4 regions of the Caloramator sp. E03 genome follow, and region 2 is predicted to be linked to each of the others. Evidence: riboswitches for the same ligand, from Rfam matches in the RefSeq annotation. Region 2 holds a riboswitch; each other region holds the start of a gene.
What was found. A riboswitch is a leader RNA that binds a small molecule or an ion and turns the genes downstream of it on or off. The one in region 2 is predicted to bind fluoride.
Positions count from the first base shown of each region.

Region 1: linked by a shared signal. The riboswitch ahead of FDN13_RS11335 (MutS-related protein) and the one ahead of crcB (fluoride efflux transporter CrcB) in region 2 are both predicted to bind fluoride.
Region 3: linked by a shared signal. The riboswitch ahead of FDN13_RS03580 (dynamin family protein) and the one ahead of crcB (fluoride efflux transporter CrcB) in region 2 are both predicted to bind fluoride.
Region 4: linked by a shared signal. The riboswitch ahead of FDN13_RS04260 (MFS transporter) and the one ahead of crcB (fluoride efflux transporter CrcB) in region 2 are both predicted to bind fluoride.

Region 1 is NZ_CP040093.1:2,357,726-2,361,180, reverse strand. Features, by position in the region: gene FDN13_RS11340 (MutS-related protein) at 1-470, opposite strand, end outside; gene FDN13_RS11335 (MutS-related protein) at 470-1,993, opposite strand; fluoride riboswitch at 2,044-2,106, opposite strand; gene FDN13_RS11330 (SH3 domain-containing protein) at 2,185-3,455, opposite strand, start outside.
Region 2 is NZ_CP040093.1:1,424,976-1,428,430, reverse strand. Features, by position in the region: gene recR (recombination mediator RecR) at 1-140, shown strand, start outside; gene FDN13_RS07050 (hypothetical protein) at 191-406, shown strand; gene FDN13_RS07045 (nuclease-related domain-containing protein) at 522-1,793, shown strand; fluoride riboswitch at 1,863-1,920, shown strand; gene crcB (fluoride efflux transporter CrcB) at 2,021-2,455, shown strand; gene crcB (fluoride efflux transporter CrcB) at 2,455-2,811, shown strand; gene FDN13_RS07030 (DUF190 domain-containing protein) at 2,825-3,157, shown strand; gene FDN13_RS07025 (DUF2508 family protein) at 3,419-3,455, shown strand, end outside.
Region 3 is NZ_CP040093.1:692,919-696,373, reverse strand. Features, by position in the region: gene FDN13_RS03585 (MalY/PatB family protein) at 1-924, shown strand, start outside; fluoride riboswitch at 1,263-1,336, shown strand; gene FDN13_RS03580 (dynamin family protein) at 1,406-3,094, shown strand; gene FDN13_RS03575 (tetratricopeptide repeat protein) at 3,167-3,455, shown strand, end outside.
Region 4 is NZ_CP040093.1:828,451-831,905, reverse strand. Features, by position in the region: gene FDN13_RS04265 (IS1634 family transposase) at 1-1,162, opposite strand, end outside; fluoride riboswitch at 1,573-1,636, shown strand; gene FDN13_RS04260 (MFS transporter) at 1,679-2,863, shown strand; gene FDN13_RS04255 (NUDIX domain-containing protein) at 3,089-3,455, shown strand, end outside.

The DNA.
Region 1 (3,455 bases), 930 kb from region 2:
TCATTATCAAGTTCCCTATCTATCATTTTAAAAAAATTCTTAAATCCTTCTGATTTAAAATTGTAAGAATTATCCTCTGAAATCTTTTTTATTTTTTTTAGCATTTCTACAAACATTTCAAGAACATCTATTGAACTATCTAATATAGCAGCAGGATATCGTGTGAAAAATCCAAAATAATATTTTCTTTTATTTGTTATAGCTTCACAGGCAATGTTATACAAGTTTCTAACAATTGATGAATTATTAATACAATCTTTTAAAATGTTTTGCCTGTAGATTATCGTATCCAAATCATTAATACTTAAAAGCAAAGCTTTTTTAGATACTTCAAGTAAAAACTCATCACCCATAGACATAGAATAAAACAATACATTCAAATTTAAATCCTTTATAAGTTCTTCTGAATAAAATGGTAGTTTTTTATTTATATCAAAATCCTTATCTTTATACATCAAAAGAGCTTTCATTATTTAATTCTCTCCTTTACCCAATCATAAGTTAACCTATATTTTTCAGCAATAGATACAGCATAAGAAAGCCCATCGGCATTCTTTCTTAAAATCTTAAAGGTTCTTACATTGGGGTCATTAGGCTCAACAGTACTAACAAGGCTTACCGTTTTTTCATTAAAAGATGTTAATTCATATATAAAAGTTACACAGACACATAATAAATCAAGCTGGGATATTCTCCTCATTATTTCTTTTCCTAAAAAGATAGCATCTTTTAATGTTGTTGAAGCAAATATTTCATTAAGAATTACAATGCTATTATGTGTAGCTTCGTTTAGTATATCATGTATCCTTATTAGCTCATCTTGAAGTTTGCCATTATTATTGTTAATATCCTCTTCCTTTTCAAAATGAGTAAAAAGTTTATCATATAAAAACAGCTTTGCATCTCTGCCTGGGACAGGAAGTCCTAAGCTTGCAATATAGTGAAGTTGCCCAAACATACGTGCAAAAGTTGTCTTTCCTCCTTGATTAGGACCTGTAACTACAAATATACGTTCCTTATCTTTAAGATAAAAATCATTACATACTATATCTGATTTTTCATTTATAAGCTTTGTTGCAAGAGCAATGTCAAAGGCATCATAAGCATAAATGTTCTTTGATATATTTACATCAGGATAACAAAAAGAAAGTCCATTCTGTATAAATATTTTCATATATTCTATATAGGATATATAAAATTGTATTTCTCTATCAAAAGCTTCTATTGTTTTATCTAAATAATTAATATTTTTCTCACAGAAATAATCAAGGTTTAAAAATAAATCCTCGTAAAGCTTAGCTACTAAATCCAATATCATAGCTTCAACATGATTCATTTCTATATAGTCATTAAATTCTACTCTATAATCTTTAACTACACCTTTTTTAAATTTTTCAAAAGTCTTATCTACCTCTTCACAATAATCCTTTTCATTTTCATATTTTTTAACTCTTACTTTACTTCCCTTAATATGAACACAATATTTTACTTCTGATAAATCCTTCTTTAATTTCTTTGTTTCATTTAAAAGAACAACAAAACTATTTGATTTAATATAGGAATTTATATAATCACGAAAAGCTATAAGCCCATTGGATTTTAAACAAATAGAATTAAGATCTTTTACAAGAATATTAACTGCATCACAATATATTTCAACCCCATCTAAAAACCATCTTTCCTTTTGATATTTATAAATCATTTTATCTGCTTTTTTTAAATACTCCCTCATCATGCACATATTCTGTGCAAAGGATTTTATGCTATTAAAAAGCTCTTCCTTTTCTAAATCCTTCATTATTTCATGCCTGTAATTGACTTCCTCCACACTTTTTAAAGGGCTATAAAAAAATGGGGCTAAGTTATAATCATTTTTTCCTAAAGTTATCGTATTTACTATCTTATCAAGATTTAAATCCTTAAAATAAGAAGGCTCTTCCTTTTTTATATCAATATCCTCAAACTTTTTAAATAAAATGCTGCAAAATAACATTAAAACCTCCTCCTTAACATAATAAAAATAAAACAGCTGATAACTCCTACATTAACGTAGAAGCCATCAGCTGTTACCAGCAATTCACAGGGAGCTTCATCCCTAAAGATAATATATCATTTTTTTGTCTTTTATACAACATTTTCTAAATAAACTAATTTAAAGATTCTCTTACCAATTTGTAAAAAATTTTATTCTTCAAAATCCAATACCTTTGTAAACTCTTCAATAAATGTTTTTCCATCCGCTCTTTTAATAAGAGCTGATGTTACCATAACAGTATTTGCAGGAGCAAATTCATATTTATCACCTATTTTTTCTCCATATCCATGAAATGCATGAATAATATATGGTCTTTTATCTTCCATTCCAACATACATCATAACATGTCCATCCATAAAAACTGCAGCTCCAGGTTTTATTTTTTCAAAAAGATTTACTCTATCTTCAACTGACATTTCATTATTAAATTCACAAACTATACCCTGTGCATTCTCTTGATCATCAGCATTTCTTGGAAGTTTAAATCCAAAACATTTGTATGTATACATTATAGTACTTGAACAATCCCTGCCTTTAAAGCTATCCCCCCATCCATACCTTTTCCCGAGGGTTTTAAATACCTGTTTTAAAATATTCTCTCTTGTGTAGGGTAAATATCCAAAAGACACATCTTCTGTTATAGGAATAAGTGCATTTTTTATTTCAAAATATCCTTTATCATTTCTGACAGCAAGCTTTACAACATATTGTCCAACAGTCAACTGATTATCTAATGATAAAGGTTTATCTTTTTCAATAGGAATTTTAGTTCCCATTGTAAACTCAACATTGGATATCCTCCTGTCGAAAGGATTATATACAGTATGAACATGTTCTCCTGTAACTACAATAAAGTCTTTACTTTCTACATAATCAAAAATATCTTCCTTTTTTCCAACTGCAATATCTTCTGCCCTTACCCATCCAAAGTAGTTATACATTATAACAAAATACCACTTTCTATCACTGCTTTCATGAAGTATAACCAGTGGTTCAAAGGCTTGACACCCTGTTTCCTGAAATCTATCAAGTTCTTTATCCACAGCAGTTTTAAACACAGGAGTATCATCAGGAAAACTTCTAAGGTCCGTATTTCTTACAGCTATTCCATACTTTATATTATTTTTATTTTTAATTCCGTAAATATTTGTATTATAAATAAGTCTATCGTAGAAATCCTTTTCCAATCTATTCCCGTTTATATCATACATAGAAATTTGTGGTATTTTATAATTCTCTATGATATTTAAAAGTTCTTCTTTCGATAGGTACTCTTTATAATTTTTAATATCAAATATCATTTTTGCCTTTTTTTGAGTCATTTCATTAAATTCCTCAATTTTATTTAAAGGCATTATAACTTTATTAGAATCACTAATTTTTTCAATCCAATATTTTGCATCAAGCATTTTAATATCAA
Region 2 (3,455 bases):
CAATGTATATTGCAAGGCTCCTAAAACCCCTTGGAGTAAAAGTTACCCGAATTGCTCACGGGATTCCTGTTGGAGCAGACCTTGAGTATGCTGATGAAGTAACTTTGAGTAAGGCACTTGAGGGAAGAAGGGAGATATAAAAAGCTTTTATAAAATTAATTGTATAGCTAAGTAAAGCTGGAGGATAATAATGATAGATTTACAAGTTGAAGATAAAATTGAAATTGACAATGAAGTAAGGAAAATTATTATTTCAACAATAGAGGATAATAAAGAAAATTTAAATGAAAATGATGAGCTTTTTATATGCGTAAATGAAGAGGGCAGAAAAAAATATTATTTAGTTGAAAAGAAAAAGAATATTTTTAAAGTTATAACAAAGCTTGATGAAAAATATGTTTTTTAAAAGATAAGAATATAATTTTTTAGATGGGTCAGCAATGACCCTGTCTTTTATATTTAAAAATAGCAATATATTTAACAATGAAAAGTTCTTAGAACATATAAAAGAGGGGAAAAATATGCAAGTATTAATTAACAGAGTTATAACGTGGATTAACATAATACTATGCTATTTTATACTTATTGCATTTTTAGATTTAGCTTTTACTTCTAAAATGTTTTTAATATTTAAAACAATATTAGGTATAATTACTTTAGTTTATGGTCTAACATATTCTGCTTATCAAAAAGAAAAACTACTTAATTACTTAAAAATAGAAGAGAAAAAAAAGCAGGAAAAAATAAAAAGAAATTTGATTTTGGACAAGCAGAAAAGATATTATCAGTTTAAAGGCAACATTAATACTATTTTACCCGATATAAATTTTATAGAAAACGATAAAAAAGTATATTTAAATAATGACGAAAGGATGGAATATTTAAATAACCTTATATTATCTATTAAACAAATAAATGAAGATGCTGAATTTAAAAATATGAATATTATTCTGCAACCTCATTTAGAACTTATTAACAATATTTTTAGGATTAATAATGAAATTAAACATAAAATCAATATTGATGTATTGGAAGATTTAAATATACATAGCAAAATTATGAATATAAATAATATATTACATAATTATAATAACTATTTAAGAAATATGTCTGAAGTATTTAAAAATGATTATTTTTCTATAAAAGTTGGTATAGAAGGAGAAGAAGCAGTAAATAGACAATTGGCTATTTATAATGATATTTTACATAATTATTCTAATGTTAGATTTGAAGTTGATGGAATTTCAATAGAAAATGATAATTTGATTGTATCACCCTTTGGAGTATTTTCTCTTGAAGTTAAGAATTTGGGAATAACTTCTAACTTCTCTATTAAAATAGAAAAAGATGGAAGATGGAAAAGGATATATAATAATGGACGCGAAGAAATAATGAAAAATATTACTGAGCAGACATACAGGCATGTAGGATTAGTTCAAAAAATGATAAATAATAAGCTTAAAGAGAAAGGCTATAGTGGGGAATACATACAAGTTCAAACTCTTATTGTATTTGCAAATGAAAATGTGAATATTATTAATGATAGTGATATACCTGTTCTTAGAGTTTCTAATATTTATCATAGCATTGTGAACAATTCTAAGCAAAAATTAGATGAAAACATAATAAAACTTATATTAGAAATAATTGAAGAAGAGAGACTTGAGTTAAAGAAATATGAAATTGATGAAATAAGTGAATATCTAAAGAATTTAGCATATACACTAAATGAAAAAATGATAAATTATAATCAATTATATACTCAGCTGCAAAGTTTAAATAATTTAATATGAGATTTTAATGAAGGTTGCATTTTTATTTTATTTGCTTGTAAATTATAATAAAATATGATATATTAATGCCATGTTTTTGGTGATGGAGTTCACCATAAATGCCTCGGCTAATGACTCCTACAAATAACAATAAAAGTTATTTGTAGGTTTTTTTATATTTCATTTATTTGTATTGAAAATGTTATAAGTAATTAAAATATTAATAACAGCAAGATGGAGGGGTAAGAATGAGGAAATATATATTAATTGCTATTGGAGGAGCTTTTGGAGCTATTTCAAGGTTTATTATAAAAGGCATACAGATATATAATTATAAAGAAAATATACCATTAAATACTCTTATTATAAATGTTTTAGGCAGTTTTTTATTGGCAGTTATATTAACTATTGCATTAGAGATTTGGGAATTTGATATAGATATTAGGCTTGGAATTGGAACAGGATTTTTAGGAGCCTTTACAACTTTTTCAACTCTTTGCAAAGAAACTGTAATTCTTATTCAAAAAGGATTTTATTTTTCAGCATTAAATTATGTAATGACGTCAGTTATGCTGGGCCTTGCCTCTGCTTATTTTGGCATTGTTTTGGCACGTGAGATAATATCAAAGATAGTGAAAAAAGAATATGATGACATGAAAAATATTGAAGGAGAGATGAAATAATGGACTTTATACTGCTTGGAATAGGCGGAGCATTAGGAAGCGTTGCAAGATTTAAAATAGGAAAAATTATCGCTGAAAAAGCTAATACTACCTTTCCAGTTGGTACTTTTATAATAAATATTACTGGTGCCATACTTTTAGGAATTGTAAGTGGTGCTGATGTAAATAAAAATATTTATTTATTATTTGGGGATGGTTTTTTAGGAGCTTATACTACCTTTTCAACCTTTATGTATGAAGGATTTAATCTCTTTGGAGAAAATGAAAAAATAAATGCCTTTATATATATATTATCTACGTTGTTTTTAGGAATTATTGGTTATATAATAGGATATAAGATAGGAAAATTTATTTAAGAGGTAGAGGATTATGGATATTAGTGGGAAGTGTAAACTTTTAAAAATATACTTAAGTGAAGATTCAAAATATAAAGGGCACAATCTTTATCATGCACTTGTATTAAAATTAAAAGAATATGGTATAGCAGGTGTTACTGTTGTAAGGGGAATAGAAGGATATGGTCAGGAAAAGCGTCTTCATACTGCAAGGGTTATGGATTTATCCTTAAGCCTTCCTATTATAGTTGAAGTAGTTGATACTGCAGAACGTATAGAAAAGGTGCTTCCGATTGTAAAAGAGATGGTAAATGAAGGCCTTATGATGATAACGGATGTTGAAGTTATAAAATATGGCAAAGCTTGAGATTTAAAAGTATCTTTTGTTATTCAAAAGGTACTTTTATTTTTTTATTTTGCCTGTTGAGTAAAATTCACATAGTTATCAACAGATTGCATACAGTTAAGATATGAATTATCAAAGTTATCACCAGATTTATTCACATTATCCACAGAGAATCATCCACATATTTATATACAAATTTATTTTTCAAACTACTATGGAAAACATGTATATTATACCCTCTATATGGAAACAATATTAATAAATTAGAGAGGGGGTAATTATGTGGATAATAAAGAATTGATAAAAAATATAGGTTTCA
Region 3 (3,455 bases), 730 kb from region 2:
TGGATAACTTTAAGTTATGGAACGGTATCTACTCTGCATTATATTGTTCAGGCATTTTGCAATGAAAATGATTTTGTAATAATTAATACTCCAGTATATGAACCCTTTAATGGTGCAGTAGTAAAACAGGGAGTAAGATGCATCTATAATAAATTAAATATTATTGAAAACAGATATTACATAGATTTTGAAGAAATAGAATCTCAGCTTAGAGAATTTAAACCAAAGCTATATTTGCTTTGCTCACCTCACAATCCTTCAGGGAGGATATGGAGCATCGATGAATTAAGAAAAATTGCAATGCTTTGCAAAAAATATAAAACTATTCTTGTTGTTGATGAAGTACATGGAGAGCAGATACATTTTGGAAGATTTTATTCTATTCTTTCCTTGGAGGAGGAATTAATGGATAATATAATATTGCTTTCTTCCCCAAATAAGGCTTTTAATTTGGGAGGGCTTAAAACTTCATATTCTATTATTCCAAATAAAAATATAAGAGAAAGGTTCAGAGAAAGACTTTTTAAAAATTCGATAACTTCACCAAACGTATTTGGAATAATAGGAATAATATCAGCCTATAATGATTGCAAAGACTATCTTAAGGAAGTTACAAAATATATTTATGATAATTATTTATATACTGTAGATTTTATAGATAATAAAATTCCTAAACTCTCCTATATGAAAATGGAGTCTTCATATCTTTTATGGATAAATATTAGTAAAACTGGAATTACATCCACTGAATTTACTAAACTATTATCATCAGAATATGGTGTTTTAGTTGAGGATGGAAATAATTTTGTTTGTGATGGTGAAGGATGGATAAGAATAAACCTTGGGACCCAAAGAGAAAATATTAAAAAGGCTATGGAAAGGATAGAAAAATGTGTTCAAAATTTAGATAAGATTTTTTCATAAGTTAATTTTGATGGCCGATGATTCCGGTCTTTAATTATTATGCCGCCATTATAGGCGATACCTTGGCTATGAAAGTCCCTTATGGGCTTGGTAGAAAGGATTAATAGCTTATAACAAGTGCATTTGCCATAAGGAGGAATATGAAGAAATAGGTGTAAAACTTCTGTTTCAATGAACAAAAGTTATTAAAAAAAAAGATACTCATATAATTCTATAAGATGTAATATACTGGAGAAAAATCAATACATTACAATAACAGTAGTGGTGTTATTAAGGTTATTGAAAAGGTAGTAGGGGAATAACTAGATTGTTGATATTTTATAATATTTTTGTTATAATTTTACATGGGAGATGAAGTTCCTCCTTGGAGAATATTCCTAAATGCTTTATAGCTGATGACTTCTACTTTAGTAGAATTCATTAGCTTTTTTTATTTATAAAAGGATTATATTTTCACTAATATATAGAAAGGAAGGTTGTTGTGGGTATTTCAATATATGATATATTAGATGATTCTATTAAATTATTAGAAGAATCTGATGTTTGTAAAGATCAACTTGAAAAGCTTTTAAAGTTAAGGGAAAAGTTAAAGAATAAAGAGATTATAATATCTGTTGTGGGTCAGTTTAAACGTGGCAAGACAACCTTTATAAATAAGGTTTTAGGAGATGATATACTACCTGTTGCAATTATTCCTATAACATCTGTTGTTACAAGACTTCAGTATAGCCCTACTTCTTGTGCAAAAGTTATTTTTAAAAATGGAGAAGAAAAAGAGGTTCCTTTAGATAATCTTTCTATTTATATTAGTGAACAGGAAAATCCTAACAATCAAAAAGAGGTGGAATATGTTAAAATATTCTATCCAAGCAGTATATTAAAGGAAGGAATAATACTTGTAGATACTCCTGGGGTTGGATCGATTCATAAACATAATACTGATGCTGCTTATTCTTTTATAAAAAACAGCGATGCCATAATTTTTATGCTCTCTGTTGATAGTCCAATAAATGAAATAGAAAGAGAATTTTTGAGTGCGGCAAAAAAGTATGCATCAAAGTTTTATTTTGTAATTAATAAGATAGATGTAATAAATAGCAGTGAACTTGAAACATATTTAAAATATTGTGAAAATGTTATTTGTGAAATAATGAACATTAATTATATTGATTTTTTCCCTATTAGTGCTCAGAAGTTAATAGGGGTTGAAAAATTAATATCAATTATTAAAAGAGATGTAAATCATTCTAAAGATGAAATTATTGTAAATTCAATAAAGATAAAAACAACTGATATATTAAAAACTGTTTTATCAAAGATACAGCTTTATATCAGTGCATTAAAAATGCCTATTGATAGTTTAGAGGAAAAAATAAAAGAGCTATATGATAAGCTAAAAGAATTAGATAGGATAACTGAAGATATTTTTTATCATGCTGAAAAAAATACAGACAACCTTATTCAAAATATTGAGGAATACTTTAAGATAAAGGTAGATAATATGGTAAGTGATATGGAAAAAATATTAAAAGATGAGTATGAAAAGAATAACTTTTTAAGACCAAGAAAATTAGAAGAAAAGTTGAAGTACATTATTGATAGTAGCTTGGTTGAAAAGCTTGAGAGTATGAATGAAGAAGGATTAGAGAAATTAAAAATTGGGTATGAGAATATAATAGAAATGCTTAATAATGACATCAATGATATAAAATCTTATATATCAAAAACAGTATATGATATTTTCAATGTAGAGTACAGCTATGAAAAAAATGATTATATTCTCTCTAATAAAGAGGATTTTTATGTTGAAGTTGATAGCTTTTCAGGTTCATTTTTTATAAATATTAATGATTTTGTTTATATTATGCCAAAATCGTATTCAAATAGGATTATATATCAAAAGTTACTAGATAATATGAAAAGAGCTATTGAGCGAAATAAAAACAATATGCTATACAATTATAGATATAAAATTCAAGAAAGTCTTCGTTCCTTTAAGTTAACATTTACAGAGGACTCATCTAATCTGCAAAGGGATATTCAAAACACTTTAAATAAAGTTATATTAAATAGAGAGGATAAGAATATGGAGGTTGAGAACAAAATAAAAAAATTAAATAGTTTGTGTGAAAATATAGAGGATATTGTTAAAAACTGTTACCCAAGCTAAGTTTAATGCTTGGGATTTTTTAATGTGGCGCCTCCTAGTGTAAAATGTTATAATGTTTAGGAGGTGAAACTAATGGATTTTCTAAGTTATTTAAAGAAGGAACTAGATAATATTTTGTTTTTAGAGATTGATAAGGATATAAAGGTTAAAGATAAAGCTATTCTAAAAAAAGGTGTATATCCTATAATATCTAAAGATATGATATCATTTGCAAGTAAAGGGAAAGAAAACATACCTATTAGTTATTTTATTAAAGGAATGGCTTATGTAATTGCTTGTGATCCAGCTTTTAAATATAACAATGACTATATTAACTGTATGAGAAATGTCCCTCAAGCAAAAAGTTATTTAATAATGGAAA
Region 4 (3,455 bases), 600 kb from region 2:
TAGGATTGGTATCAATAACCTCTTGAGCTCTCTCTATTTGGTTACCTCTTATAGTTCTTTGATAGTTTCTATATTTCAAGGAAAATGTTACAATAAGTTTTTGTTCAAGCCCGTCTTCTTTTATCCAGCGTTCCTTATAAAAAATTTTATTAATATCTGTTTCTTCGTCAATTTCGTTTAAATTATATACTTTGTCTGAATCGCTAAGATGCCATCCTTTGGGGTCTAACGCCCATTCTTTTAAATGTGATTTTAATTTTTTAATAGATTGTGTAGTAATAAAAGCTCGATTTTGTATATTATTAAATTTTCTGTTTGCTGTAGATGCAAGCCCTGCATCTGTACAAATGATAAATTTTGAAAGCCCAAATTCGGATATAATTTTTTGCTCTAAAGGTTTTAAAGTTACTTGTTCATTAGTATTACCTTTGTTTATACAAAATGCAAGGGGGATGCCGTCTCCATCCATGAAAAGTCCCATTTGAACAATTGGATTGGGTCTATGTTCCTTCGATACTCCATACTGTTTTAATCCTTCTTCCTGTTCAATTTCAAAGAAATAGTTGGTGCAGTCATAATAGAGAACTCCTTTATTACGATTGCAAACTTTAAGACTGTTCTTATATAATTCTGACTGAATAAAATCTGTTTCTTCTGAAATTACTTCTAAAGCTCTATAAATATGCTGAAGCTCAAAATCAGGCTGCTCAATAAATTTTTTTGATAGTTCGTATGTAGCAAGCTTAGATGATGGATAAATAATTCTTGCATAAATTAATCTTGATAGTATTGAATTTAGATTAAAATTAAATTTATGTTTATCCGAAATATTTTTACAGATATTTTGCAGCCCAAGCTCGTTATATATTTTTTGTAAAAACAAGTAACTACCATTAAAAGTATGCTGTTCGTCTTTGTTAATTTGTTTAACAGGCGAGTATTTTACTAATATTTCTCTTTTCTCTTCTTTTTCTTTTCTATTTAACTCTTCAACGTACCTCTTCCCCCATTCTATAGGGTCTTGTCCGTTTAGTTTTTTTAAAAGTTCATCATAAGTGCCAAGCTTCTCAACTACTTTTGATGTACGCTTGCCTTTTTCATAAACAGATTTAACTACATATAAGGATGCTGCATTTTTTGATTTAACAATTTGTAATCTCATTTTTTCACATCTCTTCATATATTTATATCTATATTATAACACATTGTTACACATTGTGCACTATAAAAATTTAAAATTTGACAAAAAAATAAGCCTATATCAAGGCTTTAAGGCACTTTTTTTGTCTTGCAACTGTCAAAGACCCGATATTTTCTCATAACAAACCTCCATAAATGATTGTCAATTTATAATATGTTTTATAAGGAGGGAGTGTTACTTGTACTTATTGAATGATATATGATATAGCTTTAATTATAAATATATGGATGATTTTATGAGGATCCATAGAGTCTATGCAAAATAATAATATGTTAAATAAAGTAAATAATATTATTTTAAGATATTTAAAGATTTAATCTATATTTTAGGATTAATTCGGCCTTGAAAAAATATATAAAAATGAAATATAATAGTTTTGTGGTGATGGAGTTCACCTAAAATGCTTGGTAATAAGCTAATGACTCCTACTTTACTGTAGGGTTATTGGCTTTTTATATTTTTTGGAAGGGTGATTTTATGGGAAAAAAGAATGACATTGTAAAAGAGCGAAATAATGTTTATACGTTAGGATGGGTAGCTTTTTTTGGTGGCTTTGGGCAGGACATGATACAGCCAATTCTTCCAATTTTCTATTCAACTGTTCTGGGTTTAAGTAAAGAGACAATAGGTCTTATAGAGGGAAGTTTAACAACAATTGTAAGTGTTTTTAAAATAGTATCAGGTATTATTTCTGATAAGTTAGGAAAACGAAAGATTATTGTTTTTATAGGCTATTTACTTTCTGCAATAAGCCGCTTTTTATTTGGTACTGTGTTTTTTGCATGGCAGGCTTTTATTTTGCGTTTAATTGATGGTATCGGAAAAGGAACAAAGGATGCTCCTCGAGATGCACTGGTTGCCCAATCGGCTAAGGAAGGACATGTGGGATTCTCTTTTGGATTTCAGCGTATGCTTGATACTTTAGGTTCTGTAATCGGGCCACTTGTAACAGCAGGGATACTTTACCTTTTTGCAAGTGGAAATATGCGTTACAGAATAATATTTTATATTGCTGGTCTTATCTCTGCTATAACAATACTTTTAATAGGCATTTTTGTAAATGAAAAAGCTTCATCTGCTTCAAAGGAACAGTCAAAATTTGATTTTAGTGTATTGAAGGATAAATTTCTTTTATTTCTTATTATAATGCTTATTTTCACATTGGGTAATTCAAGTGACTCATTTTTAATACTCCGTGCCCAAGATGTTGGTATAAGTCCTGTAATAATACCTATTGTCTATGCGGTATTTAATCTTTTTTATGCTTCGTTATCAGTTCCTGCAGGCAGCCTTTCAGATAGAATTGGAAGGGTGAAAGTAATGAAGATTGGATGGATTATTTATGTTTTATCATATATAGGATTTGCATTTGCAAGCCGACCTTGGCATATATGGATAATATATATATTTTATGGTCTTTATTATGCGACAACTGAAGGAATTGCAAAATCACTTGTTGCTCGAATTGTGCCTGATAACAAGCGCGGTACTGCATATGGACTATACAATGCTTCATTAGGCATAATGACATTGCCGGCAAATATTATTGCAGGTTATCTTTGGGATAATGTTTCTCCTTCAGCAACATTCTTTTTCGGAGCTGCATGTGCTTTTATTGCGTTTTTAACTATAAGCGTTTCAAATATAGAAAAAGCTGCTTAAGCAGAGTTATGTAGGATATGGATAATGAAAGAAACTTTCTATTAAGTTTATATAATAAGTGCACTTGGAAATATATGAAAGAGTAAGATTTTGGAATTATAAGGAAAGTGTTAATGTAATAAGTACCGTAAGTTTTTATATTGCGGTACTTATTTGAGATTCAGTATGAAGATAGATAAAAAAGTTATATAAATATTTAAATAACTTTAAAAAGGAGTAGTTTTTATGATTGATATCAGGGTAGGTGTTATTGTAATTCAAGATAATAAAATTCTTTTAATAAACCATCTTCGAGATGGCAAGAGATATTGGGTATTGCCGGGCGGCAAATTAAGACAGATTGAAACTTTAAAAGAATGTGGAGAAAGAGAAGTTGAGGAAGAAACCTCTTTAAAAGTTAAAGTAACCGAACTTCTTTTTACTGGAGAAACCCTCTGGCCAGATGGTGAAAAACATATTATAAATTTTTTCTTTAGAGGTATCCCACAATCAGGAGAAGTAAAAAAACCTTCATGGTGTTTCCCAAATGAAAAATGGGATTTTCCTGAATTTGTACCACTGGAAAAAATAAAAGAAATTTTACTTTTTCCTG